2 regions of the Kitasatospora sp. NPDC092039 genome follow, and region 2 is predicted to be linked to the other one. Evidence: riboswitches for the same ligand, from Rfam matches in the RefSeq annotation. Region 2 holds a riboswitch; the other holds the start of a gene.

Region 1 (9,843 bases), on a different contig from region 2:
CATGCCGCCCCAGACGCCGGCGTCCTGACCGGTCTCGAGCGCCCACTGGAGGCACTGCTCCATCACCGGACAGCGGCGGCACACGGCCTTGGCTTCCTCGATCTGCAGCAGAGCAGGACCGGTGTTCCCGATCGGGAAGAACAGCTCCGGGTCCTCTTCGCGGCAGACAGCGCGGTGGCGCCAGTCCATGGTCGTCCAACTCCTCCTGCCGCGGGGGGTGGCCCGATCGGCATAATCGAATGGCTTGTGAATGTGAACGCTTTCACGAATCCCGCAACAGCAAAAGAGACCAAAGGCCCGCCGGGCCCGGGTGGTCTGTGCTGAGGGGGATTCGGCGATTCGAGGGACGCCCCGCGGTCGGTGCTCCTGTGGTACCGGAGTCGCCGTCGCTGCGATGTGTCCCGATCGCCATGTAGAGGTTCGCAAACCTCGGGCTCGGATACAACCCCCTTCGGGGAGGAATTTTGGATTCTTCGGTGTCGCCTAGCTCACAGCCAGTACTTCTATGGAGTGAAGGGGGCTTGTGCGTTCGAGAAGAAGGAGGAACCCCCCTTCCGGTCACACAATCACACGCAGTGCCCGCCGTACGCCTGTGAAACTGACGCGACTCCTGTCTCCAAGATGGTCCCCGTCGACCTGGAACGGCGCCGCTTCCTCCGAAACCAAGGTGAAGTGTCTGACGTCGTGATAGGAGACGACGTGCTTCCCGGACGGGCCGGCCGGAGGGGTGCCGTCGCTCGAAGGCGTGTACGACCGCAGGATCTGACGGACCGTTCGAGCCGTGCCGAACGCCGTCATCCGGGTGATGCCGAAGACGTCCAGGTCCGTGTCGAAGGAGGCGAGCGGTGAGGGGTAGACCGGGCGGTTGCCGAGGAAGGTCCAGGGCGAGGTGTTGCTGACTATCGACAGGACCAGGCCCGGAACCCGCTCGTGGCCCGGCAGCTCCAGGGAGACCGGGCCGGAACGGCGCTGCTCACGCTGGGTGAAGTAGTGCCGGAGCGCCTGGCCGACGTACAGGGCGTGGGTGGACTTGCGCCCGGCCCTGCGCTGCTCCTCGACCCGGCCGACCACGCCGGCGTCGAAGCCGAGGCCGGCGGTGAAGGTGAACCAGCGGTCCGGCAGTCCCTCGGTCATCGCCTTGCCCAGCCCGATCGGCCGCTCCCGGCCGTGCTCCAGGGCGTCCAGCAGGGCGCCGGTGGCCTCCACCGGGTCGTTGGGCAGGCCCAGCGCGCGGGCGAACACGTTGGTCGAACCGCCCGGCACCACGGCCAGTCGCGGGACCTTCTCGCCCGGGCCGTGCGCCAGCAGCCCGTTCACCACCTCGTTGACCGTGCCGTCCCCGCCCAGCGCCACCACCAGGTCGACCGTGCCGTCCTCCGCCGCCTCGCGGGCCAGGTCGCGCGCGTGGCCCCGGTACTGGGTCTCGGCGACCTCCAGCTTGAGGTCGCTGCGCAGGGCGTGGATCAGCACGTCCCTGGTCCGGCCACTGGTGGTGGTGGCCTTGTGGTTCACGACCAGGAGAGCGCGCATGGGGAAAGCCTACGGGTCGGTACGGACCGACCGGCGGCTACCCTGCTGGAGTGACCGCAGAAACCTCCGCACCCGCACCCTCGGCCGGCTCCGGCCGTCCGGCCTCCCTGACCCTGGGCGCCGCCATCACGGCCCTGGAGGGCGCGGCCCTGGCCGTCGTCGGCGTCTGGGACATGGTGGCCGCGCTGTCCGGCCAGGCCAAGCAGCTGGCCCTGAACGAGTTCGGCGGCGCGGTCATCGTGCTGCTCGGCGTGCTGCCGGTGCTGGCCGCCCTCGCGCTGCTCAAGGAGCGCCGCTGGGGCCGCAGCCCGGCGGTGCTGACCAACTCGATCTGCCTGCCGGTCGCCTACTACATGTTCCAGAGCGGCGGCGCGATGGTCGCGGTCGGCGTCCTGGTCGGCGTGCTCGGCCTGGTGGGCATCGGCTGCCTGCTGAACCCGAAGTCGACGGCGGCCCTGTACGCCCAGCAGGAGAGCTGAGCGCGCAGGGCCGCCGGCCGGTCGTGCGGCCGCCCCGCCGGAGCTGAGCGGCCGTCAGTCCTACTCCTCCACCAGGAGCTTCTCCCGCAGCTGGGCCAGGGTCCGGGCGAGCAGCCGGGACACGTGCATCTGCGAGATCCCCACCTCGGCGGCGATCTGCGACTGGGTCATGTTCCGGAAGAACCGCAGCACCAGGATCTTCTGCTCCCGGGGCGGCAGTTGGGCCAGCAGCGGCTTGAGCGACTCGCGGTACTCGACGCCCTCCAGCGCCTCGTCGGTCGCGCCCAGGGTGTCCGCGACGGCCGGCGACTCGTCGTCGCTGTCCGGCACGTCCAGGGACAGCGTGGAGTACGCGTTGGCGGACTCCAGGCCCTCCAGGACGTCCTCCTCGGAGATCCCCAGGTGCTCGGCCAGCTCGTGCACCGTGGGGGAGCGGCCGTGCCGCTGGGAGAGCTCGCTGGTCGCCGTGGTGAGCGACAGCCGCAGCTCCTGGAGCCGGCGCGGGACGCGCACCGCCCAGCCCTTGTCGCGGAAGTGCCGCTTGATCTCGCCGACGATGGTCGGCGTCGCGTAGGTGGAGAACTCGACCCCGCGCTCGTGGTCGAAGCGGTCCACCGACTTGATCAGGCCGATGGTGGCGACCTGGGTCAGGTCGTCCAGCGGCTCGCCCCGGTTGCGGAAGCGCCGGGCCAGGTGCTCGACCAGCGGGATGTGCATCCGCACCAGCTGGTTGCGCAGCTCGACCCGCTCCGGGGAGCCCTCGGGCAGTGCGGACAGCCGGACGAACAGCGCGCGGGCGGCCTCCCGGTCCGGGGCGCCGGTGCGGGGCGAGCCCTGGGCGGGCACGGCGCCGTGCAGCTCGGTCTCGGCCGCCGCGTCCGTCTCGGCCGGCGCGTCCGTCCCGGCCGCCGGGGCCGCCGGGTCCACCGGGTCCGGCGGGGGCGCGGCGGCAGGCGTCGGCTCGGACGTCGGCTCGGTGGGGTGGCTCATCCGCTGGGCGTCCTTCGGGTGCGCTTCGTCGTTGGCGGCGAGGCCGGGAACGCTCGCCTGGGTCGGTACGGCAGGTCCCGCCGTCGCGAGGCCGGTACGGTCCAGATCACTCACGGCCATTCCCCCGTTCCGTTCCGGGAGCACCGGGGCCGGCTGGCCCCGGAATCGTCTCGTTGGTCGTACCGCGTGGGTGGCGGTACCGGGGACCGTCCGTCGGGCCCCGGGGCGGGGGAGCGGCGGACGGCCCTTGCGCGGGTGCTGCTCGGTGCTGCTCGGTGGTGCGGTGCGGTCGGCCCGGCTAGTGGGCGGAGGAGCCGCCGCGCTTCTTGTGCAGGCTGATCGACACGGTCTTGTCCTCGCCGACCGAGGAGTCGACCTCGCCGGCCAGGGCGGAGAGCACCGTCCAGGCGAAGGTGTCCCGCTCGGGGGCCTTGCCGTCGGTGGTCGGGGCGGAGACGGTGACCTTCAACGAGTCGCCGACCAGCCGGAACTCGCAGGACAGCACGGAGCCCGGCACCGCCTGCTGGAGCAGGATGGCGCAGGCCTCGTCGACCGCGATCCGCAGATCCTCGATCTCGTCGAGCGTGAAGTCCAACCGGGCGGCCAGCCCGGCCGTCGCTGTTCGCAGGACGGAGAGGTAGGCCCCCGCTGCGGGCAGCCGGACCTCCACGAAGTCCTGAACACCGAGATCGCCGTCGATCTGGGACACCCTTGCCTCCTGGGTGACGCGCTGTACTTGCTTGGTACCCCGCTTGTTACCGCTTGCTACCCCTGGAGGGGGTCCGGCGTCGCGGATCCGCCATCGTTCTGCCTTCCGCACCCCGGTTCGGGAGTTACTCATGGTAAGGCATTGCGACGCAGGGTGGCAGACCCTTTCTCCGGACTGCGCAGGGCCGTTCAGCGCCGTCCGGCGGCGGCCAGGGCCTCGTCGGTGAGCCGGTACACCGTCCACTCGTCCATCGGCACCGCACCGATCGACTTGTAGAAGTCGATCGAGGGCTGGTTCCAGTCCAGGACCGACCACTCGACCCGGGAGTAGCCGCGTTCGACGGCGATCCGGGCGAGTTCCAGCAGCAGCGCCTTGCCGTGGCCGCCGCCGCGCGCCCGGGGACGGACGTACAGGTCCTCCAGGTAGATCCCGTGGGTGCCGCGCCAGGTCGAGAAGTTGCGGAACCAGAGCGCGAAGCCGACCGGTTCGCCGGTGGCGTCGTCCTCGGCGATCAGCCCGAACACGGCCGGGTCTGCGCCGAACAGGGCCTCGCGCAGCTGCTCCTCGGTGGCCTTCGCCTCGTGCAGGGCCTGCTCGTAGTCCGCGAGTTCGCGGATCATGGCGTGGATGACGGGGACGTCGGTGGCGACGGCGGTGCGGATCATGCCTGTGAGCCTACTGCTCGGGACCGGTCTCGTCCCAGGCCTGGACGGAGGTCTGGTCGACGATCCGGCCGTCCCGCAGACCGGCCATCGAGGACATCAGCACCCGGACGCCGTCCGGGTAGCGGCAGGACTCCAGGAACGCGACGTGGTCGCCCTGGACCACCACCTGTTCCAGTTTGTGGCTCATCTCGCGGCCGTAGACGTCGTCCAGCATGGCGCCGATCTCCTCCCGCCCGTGCATCACCAGGGGGTGGCTGGGCTGGGTCTTGCGATCGACCACGCGCAGTTCGGCGTCCTCGGCGTAGAGCGCCAGGAGGACCTCGGCGTCGCAGCGCTCGATGCCCTCGCGCAGTGCACGGGTGTCGAAGGCGGCGGGGGCCGCCGTGGTGGTCATGGTCTCGCTCCTCCGGTCGGGTTCCGTCGGCTCGTACCTTGAGCGTACGCCCGGCGGTCCGTGCCCGGGGGAGCGGGATCCGGGCCGGTCAGCGGGCCGGCACGGTGCGCAGGTAGCCGGCCAGCGCGCTGATCGCGGCCGGGTTGCGCGGGCTCTCCACCAGGTCGACGTAGTCCATCACGAAGATCCGGTCGTTCCTGATCGCGGCCACGTTCGCCAGCGGCGGGAAGGACGTGAGGAACCGCCGCTTCTCCTCGGCGCCGGTGTCGCCGTAGTTGTTGATCACGATCACCTCCGGGTCGCGCCGCACCACGCTCTCCCAGCCGGCCGTGACCCAGCTGTCGGTGAGGTCGCCCATCACGTTGGTCCCGCCCGCCCTGGCGATGATCTCGTTCGCGGCGGCGAACTTCCCGGCGGTGTACGGCTTGTCCTGCCCGCTGTCGTACAGGAAGACGGACGGGCGGCGCTCGGGCCGGGGGACGGCGGCGATCTGCGCCTTGAAGTCGGCGACCAGCCGGTCGGCGCGGTCCCTGACGTCGAAGATCTCGCCGAGGTTGGCCAGGTCGGTGTAGAGCGCCTCCAGCGGGTCCATCACGCCGCGTTCGGTGCCCTTGCCGCTGCGGCAGGACTCGCTGAGCACGTACGAGTCGATGCCCAGCGTCCGGAAGGCCTGCGGGGTGACGCCCCGGCCCTCGTCGAAGCCGTAGTGCCAGCCGGCGAAGACCAGGTCGGCCTTGGCGTCCAGCGCGATCTCCTTGGTGATCTGCTGCTTGGAGAGCCACTTCGTCCGCTGGTAGCCGTCCTTCCAGGCGACCTGGTCGATCCTCCCCTTGTCGTCGGGCATCACGTAGCCGGCCATCCGGTCGGCGAGGCCGAGCGAGAGCATCAGCTCGGTGATGCCGACGTCGTTGGTCACCGCCCGGGCGGGCTTGCGGTCGAAGGTGAGCTCCTCGCCGCAGTTCCGCACCGTCACCGGGTAGTGGGCGGAGGCGGTGGCGGCCTCCTTCGGGGCGATCTCGGCGCCGCAGCCGGCGAGTCCGAGGGCGAGCAGGGTGGTGACGGCAACGGCCTTGGTGCGCACGGTGGTTCCTCCGGGGGACGGATCAGGCGGAGTGGTCGAGGCGGTCGAACAGCAGCTGGAGGGCGCCGGTCCCGGGGTGCCGCACCGGGGTGGCCCGGACGCCGAACACCTCGGCGAGCAGGGCGGGTCGGAGCACCTCGTGGGGCGGACCGGAGGCGACGATCCGGCCGGCCCGCAGCACGTACAGCAGGTCGCAGTGGCCCGCCGCGAGGTTGAGGTCGTGCAGCGCGGTGAGCACCGTCGGGCCGGCCTCGCGGGCGAGCGCCAGCACCTCCAACTGGTGGGCGATGTCGAGGTGGTTGGTGGGTTCGTCCAGCACCAGCAGGCGCGGCTCCTGGACCAGCGCGCGGGCGAACAGCACCCGCTGCTTCTCGCCCCCGGACAGGCTCAGGAAGCCCCGGTCGGCGAGGTGTCCGGCGCGCACCTTGCGCAGTGCCTCGGCGCAGCGCTCCGCGTCCCCCGCGGCCGGGCCGCCGAAGCCGCGGCGGTGCGGCAGCCGGCCCATGGCGACCACCTCGGAGACGGTGAAGTCGAACTCGGCGGAGTGCTCCTGGGTCAGCGCGGCCACCCGGCGGGCGCTCTCCCGGGCGGTGAGGGCGTGCAGGTCGTCGCCGGCCAGCCGGACCACGCCGCCGGCCGGCTCCAGCACCCGGTAGACGCAGCGCAGCAGGGTCGACTTGCCGCTGCCGTTCGGGCCGATCAGCCCGACCACCTGCCCGGCGGCGGCCGCCAGGGACACCTCGTGGACCAGCCGGGTGCCGGCCAGTTCCACCGAGACGGCGTCGACGGCGAGGTCCTGGGCCCGCGTCGGCCCGGTCCCGGCCGCCGCCTCGATCACGTCGGTCACCGGTTGCCTCCGAAGGCCTGGCCGCGGCGGCGCATCATCACCAGGAAGGCGGGCACGCCGAGGACCGCGGTGAACACCCCGACGGGCAGTTCGGCGGGTGCCAGCAGGGTGCGCGAGGCGATGTCCACCCAGACCAGCAGCAGCGCCCCGGCGAGCGGCGCGACCACCAGTACCCGGCGGTGACCGGCGCCGACCAGCATCCGCGACAGGTGCGGCATCAGCAGCCCGACGAAGCCGATCGCCCCGCTGACGGCGACCACGGTGCCGGTGACGGCGGCGGTCACCACGAACAGCTCGCGGCGCAGCCGGTCCGGGTCCACGCCGAGCGAGGCGGAGGTCTCGTCGCCCATCGCGAGCGCGTCCAGCCGCCCGCCGGCGCCGGTCAGGTAGGCGAGGCCGGCCAGCACCGTGGCGGCGGCGATCGGCACCTTGCCCCAGGTGGCGCCGCCGAGGCTGCCGAGCAGCCACATCATGGCGTCCCGGGCGGCCTCGCCGCGGTCGGCGGCGAAGACCATCAGGGTGGTGGTGGCGGAGAAGCCGTAGGACAGGGCGGTGCCGGTGAGCACCAGGCGCAGCGGGGTGAGCCCGTACGCGGTGCGGGCGGCGAGGTAGACCAGCGTCATGGCGGCCAGGGCCGAGCCGAAGGCGGAGGCGGAGACGGCCCACACCCCGAGCGAGGCGAAGGCCCCGAACAGCAGGACGGCGTTGGCGCCGACGGCGGCGCCGGAGGAGACGCCGAGCACGAAGGGGTCGGCCAGCGCGTTGCGCACCAGCGCCTGGACGGCGACCCCGCAGGCGGCCAGCCCGGCGCCGACGACGGCGGCCAGCACGGTGCGCGGCAGCCGGATCTCCCAGACGATCGCGTACGCGGCCGCCTCGCCCGCGTCCAGCCGACCACCCGTCAGCCCGGCGCCCAGCAGGCGCAGCACCCGGGGCAGGCCGAGGCCGGAGGAGCCCAGGGCGACTCCGCAGACCAGCGACAGCAGCAGCGCGACGGCGAGGCCGACGGCGAGCGGGGCGACGGGTGTGCGCCGGGCGGGCGGGCCGGCTGCACGGTCTGCGGGTGCGCGGTTCACGGGGACGCCTTGCCTCGGGCCGCGGGTGCGCCGGGGCGGGCGCGGGCCGCAGGTGTGCCGGGGCGCCGTTCCCCTCGCAGTCCGCGGCGAGTTGTCGGGAGGTCAGCGGCCGAGGGCGATCGGGCTGGCGCGGTCGTACGGGCTGGTACGGCCGCGCTCACCGTTGCGGGTCAGCGCCGGATTCACACCGGACTTCCCCCTCGGACGCCCTGGCAGCATAACAGCCACTCAGGGCAGGCAACCCTTACCGGGGGTGGGTCGGGCGGTGAACGCGCGACCGCCCCCGTCCGGCTGTGCGGACGGGGGCGGTCGGGTGGCGACGCGTCAGGCTCAGGCCTGCTTGGTCTCCCAGAAGATCTTGTCGACCTCGGCGATCAGGTCCAGCAGGGCCTGGCCGGTGGCCGGGTCGGTGGACGCCTTGGCGGCCGAGGCGGCCTTCAGGGTGTCGTTGATCAGCTGGTGCAGCTGCGGGTACTTCTCGAAGTGCGGGGCCTTGAAGTAGTCGCTCCACAGCACCGAGATGTGGTGCTTTACGGCCTCGGCGCGCTGCTCCTTGATGATGATGGCGCGGGCGCGGAAGTGCGAGTCCTCGTTGGCCTGGTACTTCTCCTGGGTGGCCTTGACCGACTCGGCCTCGAGCTTGGCCTGGGCGGGGTCGTACACGCCGCAGGGCAGGTCGCAGTGGGCGTGGGCGGTGGCGCGCGGTGCAAACAGACGAGAGAACATGGGAGTCCTTCCTTAGATCGTCTTCCCGCGCCCGAGATTACCCTTCCGTCCTCGCGGTTTCGCGGTCGGGCGGCGGGCCTAGGGCAAAAGACGGACCCGGAACCGGGGTAATCCGGACATCGGGCCGGTGACGGTCCGTACGGCAGACTGGGGGCGGGGCGGAGCGGGAGGAGGAGTCGTGGCGCGGAGCACGCGACCGGAGGGCGCCGGAGCCGGCGGACGGGACCGGGGCGGCGCGCTGCCGTTCGGACTGGTCGACGTGGCCGGGCCGTCGATGGTACCGACCCTGCGCGAGGGCGACCAGCTGCTGGTCCGCTACGGCGCGCCGGTCCGGCCGGGGGCGGTGGTGCTCTTCCGGCACCCCTTCCAGCAGGACCTGCTGGTGGTGAAACGGGCCGTCGAGCGCCGGTCCAAGGGCTGGTGGCTGCTCTCCGACAACCGTCCGGTGGACAGCGACAGCCGCAGCTACGGCGCCGTCCCGGACGAACTGGTGCTCGGCCGGGTGCTGCTGCGGCTGCGGCCGAGCCCGGCCTGGCTGGCGCCGGGGCGCCGGCTGGAGCGGCTGTTGCTCACCCCGCGGCTGGCCCGGGTGCCGGGCCTGGCCCGCCGGCTGGGCGCCTGGGTGGACGGGGTCTAGGACCTCCAGGACCTACTCGCGGGCCGCCGCCTCCGCCTCCTGGCGCTTGCGGGCCCGGTAGGCGGCCACGTTGGCGCGGGTCGCGCAGCGGTCCGAGCAGTAGCGGCGGGAGCGGTTGGTCGAGGTGTCCAGGTAGGCGTTGCGGCAGGGCGCGGCCTGGCAGATGCCGAGCCGGTCGGCGCCCAGCTCGGTCAGGTGGACGGCCAGGCCCATGCAGGCGACCGCGCTGAAGTGCGCGGTGGCGGTCGGCGAGTTGTCGGCCAGGTGCAGGTGCCAGCGCGGCCGTCCGGCGTCGTCCAGGTAGTCGTGCCCGGAGATCAGCGGGCTGACCGGGTACTCCATGAGCAGGCTGTTCAGCAGGTCGACGCCGCGGATCTCGTCCCCGTCGGCGGCGGCCTCGAAGACCCCGCGCAGCCGGGTCCGTACCGCCCGCAGCCGGGGCAGGTCGGACTCGTCGGCGAGGGCGGCGGCCCGCGAGGAGTCGGAGAACAGGGCGCGCACCGCCTCCACGGAGGTCAGCGCGTCGGTGCCGCGCTCGGGCTCCTCGGTGTTCACCAGCCGGACGGCGAGGTCGGCGTAGGCGGCGAGCTCCACAGGGGTCCTTCCAGGATTCGGTAACGGGCTGACTGCCTCCAGCCTATTACCCGGATGGGGATTCCAGCCTATTACCCGGGCGGGGAAAGGGACGGCGCCCGGCAGGACGGGTCTG
Region 2 (9,843 bases):
CCGAGTGATCCGGTGACCCTGCTCGACAAGCGCGACACGGCCTCCCCGCAGCGCGTCCCCGGCCTGGGCGCGGGGGGCCGGCGCAGTCCACGGAACCTGCACCCGCTGGCTTGGTGGACGTGGGCGCTGGCGCTGGCGACGGCGGCCAGCCGCACCACCAACCCGCTGCTGCTCCTGCTCGTCCTCGCCGTGCTCGGCTACGTGGTCACCGCCCGCCGCAGCGAAGCCCCGTGGGCGCGCGGGTTCACCTACTACCTGTGGGTGGCCCTGACAGTGGTGGCGATTCGGGTGGCCTTCCGGTGCGTCTTCGCCACCGGCGTCACCCCGCATGACCACCTGCTCTTCTCGCTGCCGCACATCCCCACGCCCGCCTGGTACGCGGGCATTCAGATAGGTGGCCCCGTCTCGCTGGAGGCCACGCTCTCGGCGGCCTTCGACGGGCTGCGGCTGGCGTGCCTGATCTGCTGCATCGGCGCGGCGAACACCCTGGCCAACCCCAAGCGGGCCCTTCGCGTCCTACCGGGCGCGCTGTACGAGCTCGGCGTCGCCGTCACGGTGTCACTGAGCGTCGCGCCACAGCTGGTGCAGAGCGTCCAACGCGTGGCCCGGGCACGGCGGTTGCGCGCCGGACAGCGCAAGGGCATACGCGCGTTGCGCGGCATCGTCGTGCCGGTGCTGGAGGACGCGCTGGAACGCTCACTCAGCCTGGCCGCCGCGATGGACTCGCGCGGCTACGGGCGCTCCGGCACCGCCTCCCGGCGTTCCCGCCGGCTCACCGGTGCGCTGATGCTACTCGGCATGTGCGGCCTGTGCGCCGGGGTGTACGGGCTGCTGGACGGAACGGCCCCCGCCGCGCTCGGCCTGCCCGCCTTCGTGGCGGGTGCCGCCCTCTGCGTGGCGGGTCTGCTGCTCGGCGGGCGGCGGGTGCGGCGCACCACCTACCGGCCGGACCGCTGGCGGGCCGCCGAGTGGGCGGTCGCCGGCTGCGGGGTGACCGCCGCCGTCCTGCTGTTCGCCACCGTCGGCTACGACGCCACCGACCTCAGCCCCTCCCTTTACCCGCTGACCTGGCCGACGCTGCCGCTCGTCCCGGTGCTCGCCCTGCTGCTCGCGGGCGCCGCCGGGATCGTCTCCCCGACACCGGGCCGTACGCCCATACCCGTTGGCGCCCCCTCAGGACCAGCGACACCCGCGACACCCGCACCGACCGCACGACCTCCGAGGTGAGCACGTGATCCGATTCGACCAGGTCAGTGTGGTGTACGACGGCGAGACCACGCCCGTCCTGTGCGACGTCGACCTGTACATCCCGGAGGGCGAGCTCTGCCTGGTGGTCGGCCGCACCGGCGCCGGCAAGTCCACCCTGCTCGGCGCCGTCAACGGCCTGGTGCCGCACTTCACGGGCGGCACCCTGCGCGGCCGGGTCACCGTGGACGGCAGGGACACCGCCCACCACCCGCCGCGCGAACTCGCCGACGTGGTCGGCGTGGTGGGCCAGGACCCACTGGCCGGCTTCACCACCGACACGGTGGAGGAGGAACTGGCCTACGTCATGGAGCAGTTGGCCATCCCGCCGGACGTCATGCGCAAGCGCGTCGAGGAGACCCTCGACCTGCTCGGCCTGGCCGACCTGCGCCACCGCGCCCTGTACGAGCTCTCCGGCGGCCAGCAGCAGCGCGTCGCCATCGGCTCGGTGCTCACTGCGCATCCCCGCGTCCTGGTCCTGGACGAGCCGACCTCCGCGCTCGACCCGACCGCCGCCGAGGAGGTGCTGGCCGCGATCACCCGGCTCGTCCACGACCTCGGCGTGACCGTCCTGCTGGCCGAGCACCGCCTGGAGCGGGTCGTCCAGTACGCCGACCGGATCGCCTACCTGCCCGGCGACGGCACCGTCGTGCACGGGCCGCCCGCCGAGGTCTTCCGGACCACCACGATCGCACCGCCCGTCGTCGAACTCGGCCGCCTTGCCGGATGGGAGCCGCTGCCGCTGTCCGTACGAGACGCCCGCCGCGCCGCCGCGCCGCTGCGCGAGCGGCTCACCGTCACGCCCGTTCCGCCGCCGCGCCGGGCAGCCGCGGCGGCGGAACGGGTACTGGACGCCCGGGGGGTGGTCGTCCGGTACGGTCCGGTGGCCGCCGTCCGGGAGGCCGACCTGGCGTTGCGCGCCGGGGAGGTCACCGCGCTGATGGGCCGCAACGGCTCCGGCAAGTCCTCACTGCTGTGGGCCCTCCAGGGCTCCGGCCCCCGCCACGGCGGCAGCGTGAAGGTCACCGGGGCCGACGGCGGCCCGGCCAAAGACCCCAAGCGCCTTTCCGCGGCTCAGGCCCGGCAACTGGTCGGGCTGGTCCCGCAGACCCCCACCGACCTGCTGTACCTGGAGACGGTCGCCCAGGAGCTCGCCCAGAGCGACCTGGAGGCCCGCCGTGCCGCCGGGCCGACCGCGCGGCAGATCCTCGACCGCCTGGCCCCCGGGATCCCCGACGACACCCACCCCCGGGACCTCTCCGAGGGGCAGAAACTGGCGCTCGTCCTGGCGATCCAACTGGCCGCCGCACCAAGGGTCGTGCTGCTGGACGAACCCACCCGAGGGCTCGACTACCATGCAAAGGAAGCACTCACCGGCATCGTGGACGCCCTCGCCGCCGAAGGCCGTACGGTCGTGGTCTCCACCCACGACGTCGAGTTCGTCGCTTCCGCCGCCGACCGCGTGGTCGTGATGGCCGAGGGCGAGGTCGTCGCGGACGGCCCCACCGCCGAGGTCATCGTCGCCTCGCCCACCTTCGCCCCGCAGACCGCCAAGATCCTCGCCCCACTGGACTACCTGACAACCCGGCAGGTGGCCGAGGCCCTCGTGATGGCGGAGGCCGCCCGATGACCGCCGTCCGCATCCCCGGCCGGGCCCGCGTCATCGTCGCCCTGGCCGCCTTCGTCGGCCTGACCGCCTTCACCTGGCCGTTCGTCGTCGCCCCAGGGAAGTTCGGCTCCTCCTACGCCCCGCCCCTGATCTTCGGCGCGCTGCTCGTCCTGGTGCTCGCCGTCGTCATCGCGGAGATCTCGGCCGGCGGCATCGACGCCAAGGCGCTCGCCATGCTCGGTGTGCTGTCCGCCGTCAACGCCGGCCTGCGCCCGCTCGGCGCCGGAACGGCCGGGGTGGAGACCGTCTTCTTCATCCTCGTCCTTGCCGGCCGCGTCTTCGGCCCCGGCTTCGGCTTCACCCTCGGCTGCACCTCGCTCTTCGCCTCCGCCCTGCTCACCGGCGGTGTCGGCCCCTGGATGCCCTACCAGATGTTCGGCTGCGCCTTCGTCGGCATGCTGGCAGGGCTCCTGCCGCGCGTCCGCCGCCGCTGGGAAGTGCCGATGCTGGCTGCCTACGGCGCGTTCTCCGGGTACCTGTTCGGCTTCCTGCTGAACCTGTCCTTCTGGCCGTTCTCGACCGACCCGAACAGCTCTATCGCCTACCTCCCGGGCTTGCCCTTCACCGAGCAGTGGCACCGCTACCTGCTCTTCGACCTCGCCACCTCGCTCGGCTGGGACACCGGCCGTGCCGTCACCACCTTCACCGCCGTGCTCGTCGTCGGGCCGTCCGTGCTCACCGTCTTCCGCCGCGCCGGCCACCGAGCCAACTTCGAACCGACGGTGCGCTTCGAGGCTGCGGACGGCTCCAACGCCCCACCCGCGCAAGAACACGCCGCATGGCCAACCCGAGCGGCGCCCTCCTGATTCCGAAGGATTCACCACCCTGGAGAAACAGCTTTGCCCTGGACGGGGCCTGCCCGAACTGCTCGCCGGCATCCGCGAGGCGCTACCTCATGCCACGGACCCTCCGTCCGGTCCTGCCGTCGACACCGTCTCAGCATCCGGACAACTTGAGTGATTCGCTGTTCAGCTCCCACCGTCCTGCCCCTAAGCTGGCCGTGCAGCTGGTTCGCCCTGTCCGCCAGGCAGGGCGTCGTAAGAGGGAACCCGGTGACGCCTTTCAACTGGCCAGTCCGGGACTGCCCCGCAGCGGTGAGCGGGAACGACCGCCGTCATACGCACTGGACCCGGGTCGGGTCCGGGAAGCGACGGCCAGTAGGTGTCCGCCCTGGAACCAGGGTGGGTGTGCCCGCGAGTCCGAAGACCTGCCACTGCCCGTGCGCGACCGTTCGCGCGCGGCAATCCGGTGACCTCGAGGGCGGGTCGGCGACCACACCAGGCGGAGCCGCACATGCGTGCGGGCAGTCGCCCGGTTCGTCACCCCTTCGCGCCTTCGTCCCGTCCCGGGATCAGGAATCAGGCTCGCGAAGGAGAGTCCCTTGACAGCGAAGTCCGCAGCCGCGGCGACCGTGTACGGCTACCCCCGTCAGGGCCGCAACAGGGAACTGAAGAAGGCGATCGAGGGGTACTGGAAGGGCGCGGTCACCGCCGGAGCACTGCTGGCCACGGCCGCCGATCTGCGCCGGGGGAACTGGCAGCAGCTCGCCGACTCCGGCATCGAGGAGGTCCCGACCGGTGACTTCTCGCTCTACGACCACGTGCTGGACACCACCGTGGCCGTCGGCGCGATCCCGGCCCGGCACCGGGACGCGGTCGAGGCCGACGCGCTGGACGGCTACTTCGCCATGGCGCGCGGCACCCAGGACGTCGCGCCGCTGGAGATGACGAAGTGGTTCGACACCAACTACCACTATTTGGTGCCCGAGTTGGGGCCGGACACCGTCTTCGCGGCGAACCCGGCCAAGGCCGTCGGCGAACTGGCCGAGGCGCTGGCGCTCGGCCACGAGGCCCGGCCGGTGCTGGTCGGGCCGGTCACCTACCTGCTGCTCGCCAAGCCGGCGCCCGGCGTGGCCGCCGACTTCCAGCCGATCACCCTGCTGGACCGGCTGCTGCCCGTCTACGCCCAGCTGCTGGCCGCCCTGAAGGCGGCCGGGGCGGAGTGGGTCCAGCTGGACGAGCCGGCCCTGGTGCAGGACCGCACCCCGGCCGAACTGAACACCGCCGCCCGCGCCTACCGCGACCTCGGCGCCCTCACCGAGCGGCCGAAGCTCCTGGTCGCGAGCTACTTCGACCGCCTCGGGGACGCCCTGCCGGCCCTGGCCAAGGCCCCGGTCGAGGGCCTGGCTCTGGACTTCACCGGCCCCGCCGCCGCCAACCTGGCCGACCTCGCCGCCGCCGGCGGCCTGCCCGGCAAGCGGCTGGTCGCCGGGGTGATCGACGGGCGCAACATCTGGATCAACGACCTGGAGAAGTCGCTCGCCACCCTGGCCACCCTGCTCGGCCTCGCCGACCGGGTCGACGTCGCGCCCTCCTGCTCGCTGCTGCACGTGCCCATCGACGCCACCACCGAGCGCGACATCGACCCGCAGATCGCCCGCTGGCTCACGTTCGCCAAACAGAAGGCCGCTGAGGCGGCCCTGCTCGCCCGCGGCCTGCGCGAGGGCACCGGCGCGATCACCGCCGAACTCGCCGCCAACCGCGCCGACCTCGCCTCCCGCGCCAACTCGCCGATCACCCACGACCCCGCCGTCCGCGCCCGGGCCGCCGCCGTCACCGCGGCCGACACCCGCCGTGCCCAGCCCTACCCCGTCCGGGCCGAGGCCCAGCGTGCCCGGCTCGGTCTGCCGCTGCTGCCCACCACCACCATCGGTTCCTTCCCGCAGACCACCGAGCTGCGTCTCGCCCGAGCCGATCTGACGGCAGGACGGATCGACGCGGCCGGCTACCGGGAGCGGATGGAAGCCGAGATCCGCGAGGTCATCGCCTACCAGGAGAAGGCCGGCCTGGACGTCCTGGTGCACGGCGAGCCCGAACGCAACGACATGGTCCAGTACTTCGCCGAACAGCTCACCGGCTACCTCGCCACCCGGCACGGCTGGGTGCAGTCCTACGGCACCCGCTACGTGCGCCCGCCGGTCCTCGCCGGGGACATCTCCCGCCCGCACCCGATGACCGTCGATTGGTTCCGCTACGCGCAGGGCCTCACCGACCGCCCGGTCAAGGGCATGCTCACCGGCCCGGTCACCATGCTCGCCTGGTCCTTCGTCCGCGACGACCAGCCGCTCGCCGACACCGCCCGCCAGGTCGCCCTCGCCCTGCGCGACGAGGTCACCGACCTGGAGGCCGCGGGCGCCGCCGTCGTCCAGGTCGACGAGCCGGCCCTACGCGAGACCCTGCCGCTGCGGGCGGCCGACCGCCCGGCCTACCTGGACTGGGCCACAGGGGCCTTCCGCCTCGCGACCTCCGGGGTCCGGGCCGACACCCAGATTCACACCCACATGTGCTACGCCGAGTTCGGCGCGATCATGACCGCGATCGAGGATCTCGACGCGGACGTCATCTCCCTGGAGGCCACCCGCTCCCACATGGAGGTGGCCGGGGAGCTCGCCGAGGCCGGCTACCCGCGCGAGGTCGGCCCCGGCGTCTGGGACATCCACTCCCCGCGCGTCCCGAGCACCGACGAAGCCGTCGCGCTGCTGCGCGCCGGCCTGGCCGCGATCCCGGCGGAGCGACTCTGGGTCAACCCCGACTGCGGCCTGAAGACCCGCAGCTGGCCGGAGACCCGCGCCTCCCTGGACAGCCTGGTCGCCGCCGCCCGCCTGCTGCGCGCGGAGTTCGCCGGCTGACAATCGGCGTGAGGTCCGGGCGGGCGCGGCACGATTGCCGCGCCCCCCGCGGCTCGTGCCCTCCCGGGACCGTCGTGGGGCGCGGGTGACGGCCGTGACCGATGGGGGTCGAACATGATCAGGAGGCCGGCACCGCGCCGGGTCCGTATCAACGGAGAGGTCCTGGTCGTCCTCCCGGACCGGGAGTACGAGAGCCTGCTGGTCACCCGGCGGTAGCTCGGAGCGACCAGTGCGCGGATGCGGGTGCTGCAGCAGGCCCTGGCCGAGGCTCTGGCCAGACTGGCGGCGTCGGAGAACAGAGCACGGCCAGATGGCGACACGGGTGACCGGAAGCGGCGGCATCGGATGGCTCTGGGACTTTCGTGATCGAGCCTGCTCCCCGGATGGCCGGTGATCCAGCATGCCAATCTGTGGAATCCGTACACGGTCGGCCTGTGGATCTGCGGATTCTGCGGACCGCTAGGATCCGCACGAGCCCGCCGGTCGGTGATCACCGGAAGCCCCAGGAGGGCCGGCGGGGCCGGATCCCCGACGTTCCGAGGTGAGGACAACGGAAAGCCACGTGCCGGTCGCCCGGCGACCCGTGGTCCTGCGACGTGCCCGGTCGGAGGACGGATCGTGCCGCCACCAGCTGGTGTGGAAGGCCGGCCCGGGCTGGCGGATGGTCAGCAGCGCGGTCCTGGGCGGCGGGATCGGCGAGCGCGGCTGGGTGCTGAACGCCCAGGTCCGGGCGGGCTACGACCGGATGGATCCCGACCGGCATCTGGCGGAACTCGCGGAGGCCGAGGGCCTGCGCGGGCCCGGCGTCGGACTGATGACCGCCGCGGAGGTCGACGAATCCACCTGGGCCGAGGACAACAGTGCCGTCGCCCTGGTGACGACCGGCATCGGTGTCCCGACCTGGGCCGCCGCCTCCCCCACCACCGTCCCGGTCCCCGCCGTCCCGGCGCCCGCCCGGTACGTTCCCGGCACGATCAACATCCTCGCGGTCGTTCCGGCGCCGCTGTCCGACGCAGGCCTGGTGAACCTGCTGGCGACCGCCACCGAGGCCAAGGTGCAGGCTCTCCTGGACGCCGGCTACGCCTGTTCGGGCACGCCGTCCGACGCGGTGTGCGTGGCGGTCCGGGCACCGGACGCGCGTGGGGAGGTCGATCCGTTCGGCGGCCCGCGGTCGCTCTGGGGCGCCCGGCTGGCCCGGGCGGTGCACCGCGCTGTCCTCGACGGAGCGGAACTCGATCGCAGCCGACGGGCGTGTGGACCTGCTGCACCTCACCAGGGTCCACGGCCGGAGTGCTGCCGCGAGAACGTCCTGCCGGACTGACAGCACAAGGCCTCGCCGCTGCACGGCCCTCCGCGACAGGGGCCGGGCAGCGGCGAGGCGCGCGCCCTTCTCTACACCGCTCGGTGCGAGTGGAACCCGCGTCCGCTCTTGCGGCCGAGCAGACCGGCCTCGACCATGCGGGAGAGCAGTGGCGGCGGGGCGTACAGCGGTTCCTTGTACTCGTCGTACATCGACCTGGCGATGGCCTCGACGGTGTCGAGGCCGATCAGGTCGGCGAGTTGGAGCGGTCCCATGGGGTGGGCGCAGCCGTGGACCATGCCTGCGTCGATGTCCTGCGCGGTGGCGTGTCCGGCCTCGGCCATCCGGATCGCGGAGAGCAGGTAGGGGACGAGCAGGGCGTTGACGACGAAGCCGGCCCGGTCCCGGGAGCGGATCACGTGCTTGCCGAGGACCTCGTTGGCGAAGGCGTCCACCCGGTCGAGGACGGCCGGGTCGGTGTGCAGGGAGGAGACGAGTTCGACCAGCGGCATGACCGGTGCCGGGTTGAAGAAGTGCAGGCCCAGCACGTGGGAGGCCCGGCCGGTGGTGATGCCCAGGCGGGTGACGGGGATGGCTGAGGTGTTGGTGGCCAGCACGGCGTCCCCGTCGAACAACACCTTGTCCAACGTGCCGAGGACCTCCCTCTTGACTCCCTCGTCCTCGACGACGGCCTCGACGACGAGCTGACGGTCGGCCAGCGCCTCCAGGTCGTCGGCGAACAGCAGGTGGGCCCAGGCGTCGGTGCGCTGCTGCTCGCTGATCCGGCCCCGGTCGACGGCACGGTGCAGGGAGCGGTCGATCCGGCTGCGGGCGGCCCGCAGTGCGGCCGGCCCGCTATCGCAGACGATGGTGTCCAGGCCGGCGCGGGCGAAGACCTCGGCGATGCCGGAGCCCATCTGCCCGGCGCCGACGACGGCCACACGGCGGATGTCGTTCATGCGGTTGCCCTCTTCGGGGTGGATGCGGACGGGGGTGGGTCAGGCGGCCGGGGCGGTGGTGCGCACGAGATGGCGGGCGTAGGCCTCGGTGGTGAGGAAGGCGGGCAGGTCGGTGCCGAGGGCGGTGTCCTCCAGGATGCGCACCGCGTCGTCCACCAGCGCCGGGTCAGCGCCCTCGGCGAGCAGCGTGGCGCGTTCCTGGTCGATGTGCCGGCGCACCAGGTCGGGGGTGGCGAGCGAGCCACCGGTGAGGCGGGTGCAGTGGTGCTGCCACTGCCAGATCTGGCAACGGGAGATCTCGGCGGTGGCGACGTCCTCCATCAGCCCGAAGACGGCGACCGCGCCGAAGCCGTTCAGCCAGGCGACGAGGTAGCGCAGGGCGACGGCGACGTTGGCGCGCAGGCCCTGCTCGGTCGGCAGGCCGACGCTCAGCCGGTGGACGCCGAGCAGGTCGGCGGCGGTGACCTCGACGTCCTCGCGGGTGCGGTCCAGTTGGTTCGGGCGGTCTCCGAGGACCGCGTCGAAGGCGGTGCGGCAGGTGGAGACCAGGCCGGGATGGGCGACCCACGAGCCGTCGAAGCCGTCGCCGGCCTCGCGTTCCTTGTCGGCACGGACCTTCGTCAGCGCGACGGCGTTGGCCTGCGGGTCGCTCTGCGGGATGGCGGCGGCCATGCCGCCGATGGCGTGGGCGCCGCGCCGATGGCAGGTGCGCACCAGCAGATCGGTGTAGGCGCGCATGAACGGCTGCGTCATCGTGAGGGTGGCGCGGTCGGGCAGGACGTACCGGGGGCCGTGCTGGGCGAAGGTCTTGATCAGACTGAACAGGTAGTCCCAGCGGCCCGCGTTGAGGCCGGCGGCGTGCTCGCGCAGCTCGTACAGGATCTCGTCCATCTCGAAGGCCGCGGTGATGGTCTCGATCAGGACGGTGGCGCGGATCGTGCCGTGCGGGATGCCGAGTTCGGCCTGGGCGAAGGTGAAGACG

What was found. Region 2 has a riboswitch for cobalamin ahead of metE (5-methyltetrahydropteroyltriglutamate--homocysteine S-methyltransferase). Riboswitches for the same ligand answer to the same signal wherever they lie in the genome.
Region 1: linked by a shared signal. The riboswitch ahead of ACIQI7_RS17955 (FecCD family ABC transporter permease) and the one ahead of metE (5-methyltetrahydropteroyltriglutamate--homocysteine S-methyltransferase) in region 2 are both predicted to bind cobalamin.

Annotation. Positions count from the first base shown of each region.
Region 1 is NZ_JBIVSD010000008.1:122,135-131,977, forward strand. Features, by position in the region: gene ACIQI7_RS17910 (WhiB family transcriptional regulator) at 1-189, opposite strand, end outside; gene ACIQI7_RS17915 (diacylglycerol/lipid kinase family protein) at 559-1,530, opposite strand; gene ACIQI7_RS17920 (hypothetical protein) at 1,581-2,009, shown strand; gene ACIQI7_RS17925 (RNA polymerase sigma factor SigF) at 2,070-3,113, opposite strand; gene ACIQI7_RS17930 (anti-sigma regulatory factor) at 3,298-3,708, opposite strand; gene ACIQI7_RS17935 (GNAT family N-acetyltransferase) at 3,897-4,373, opposite strand; gene ACIQI7_RS17940 (nuclear transport factor 2 family protein) at 4,384-4,767, opposite strand; gene ACIQI7_RS17945 (ABC transporter substrate-binding protein) at 4,856-5,848, opposite strand; gene ACIQI7_RS17950 (ABC transporter ATP-binding protein) at 5,871-6,695, opposite strand; gene ACIQI7_RS17955 (FecCD family ABC transporter permease) at 6,692-7,771, opposite strand; cobalamin riboswitch at 7,864-8,012, opposite strand; gene sodN (superoxide dismutase, Ni) at 8,102-8,497, opposite strand; gene sodX (nickel-type superoxide dismutase maturation protease) at 8,772-9,134, shown strand; gene ACIQI7_RS17970 (CGNR zinc finger domain-containing protein) at 9,147-9,728, opposite strand.
Region 2 is NZ_JBIVSD010000006.1:319,951-329,793, forward strand. Features, by position in the region: gene ACIQI7_RS15275 (hypothetical protein) at 1-8, shown strand, start outside; gene ACIQI7_RS15280 (CbiQ family ECF transporter T component) at 19-1,227, shown strand; gene ACIQI7_RS15285 (ABC transporter ATP-binding protein) at 1,232-2,875, shown strand; gene ACIQI7_RS15290 (ECF transporter S component) at 2,872-3,720, shown strand; cobalamin riboswitch at 3,905-4,144, shown strand; gene metE (5-methyltetrahydropteroyltriglutamate--homocysteine S-methyltransferase) at 4,296-6,602, shown strand; gene ACIQI7_RS15300 (adenosylcobinamide amidohydrolase) at 7,186-7,923, shown strand; gene ACIQI7_RS15305 (3-hydroxybutyryl-CoA dehydrogenase) at 7,995-8,861, opposite strand; gene aceB (malate synthase A) at 8,901-9,843, opposite strand, start outside.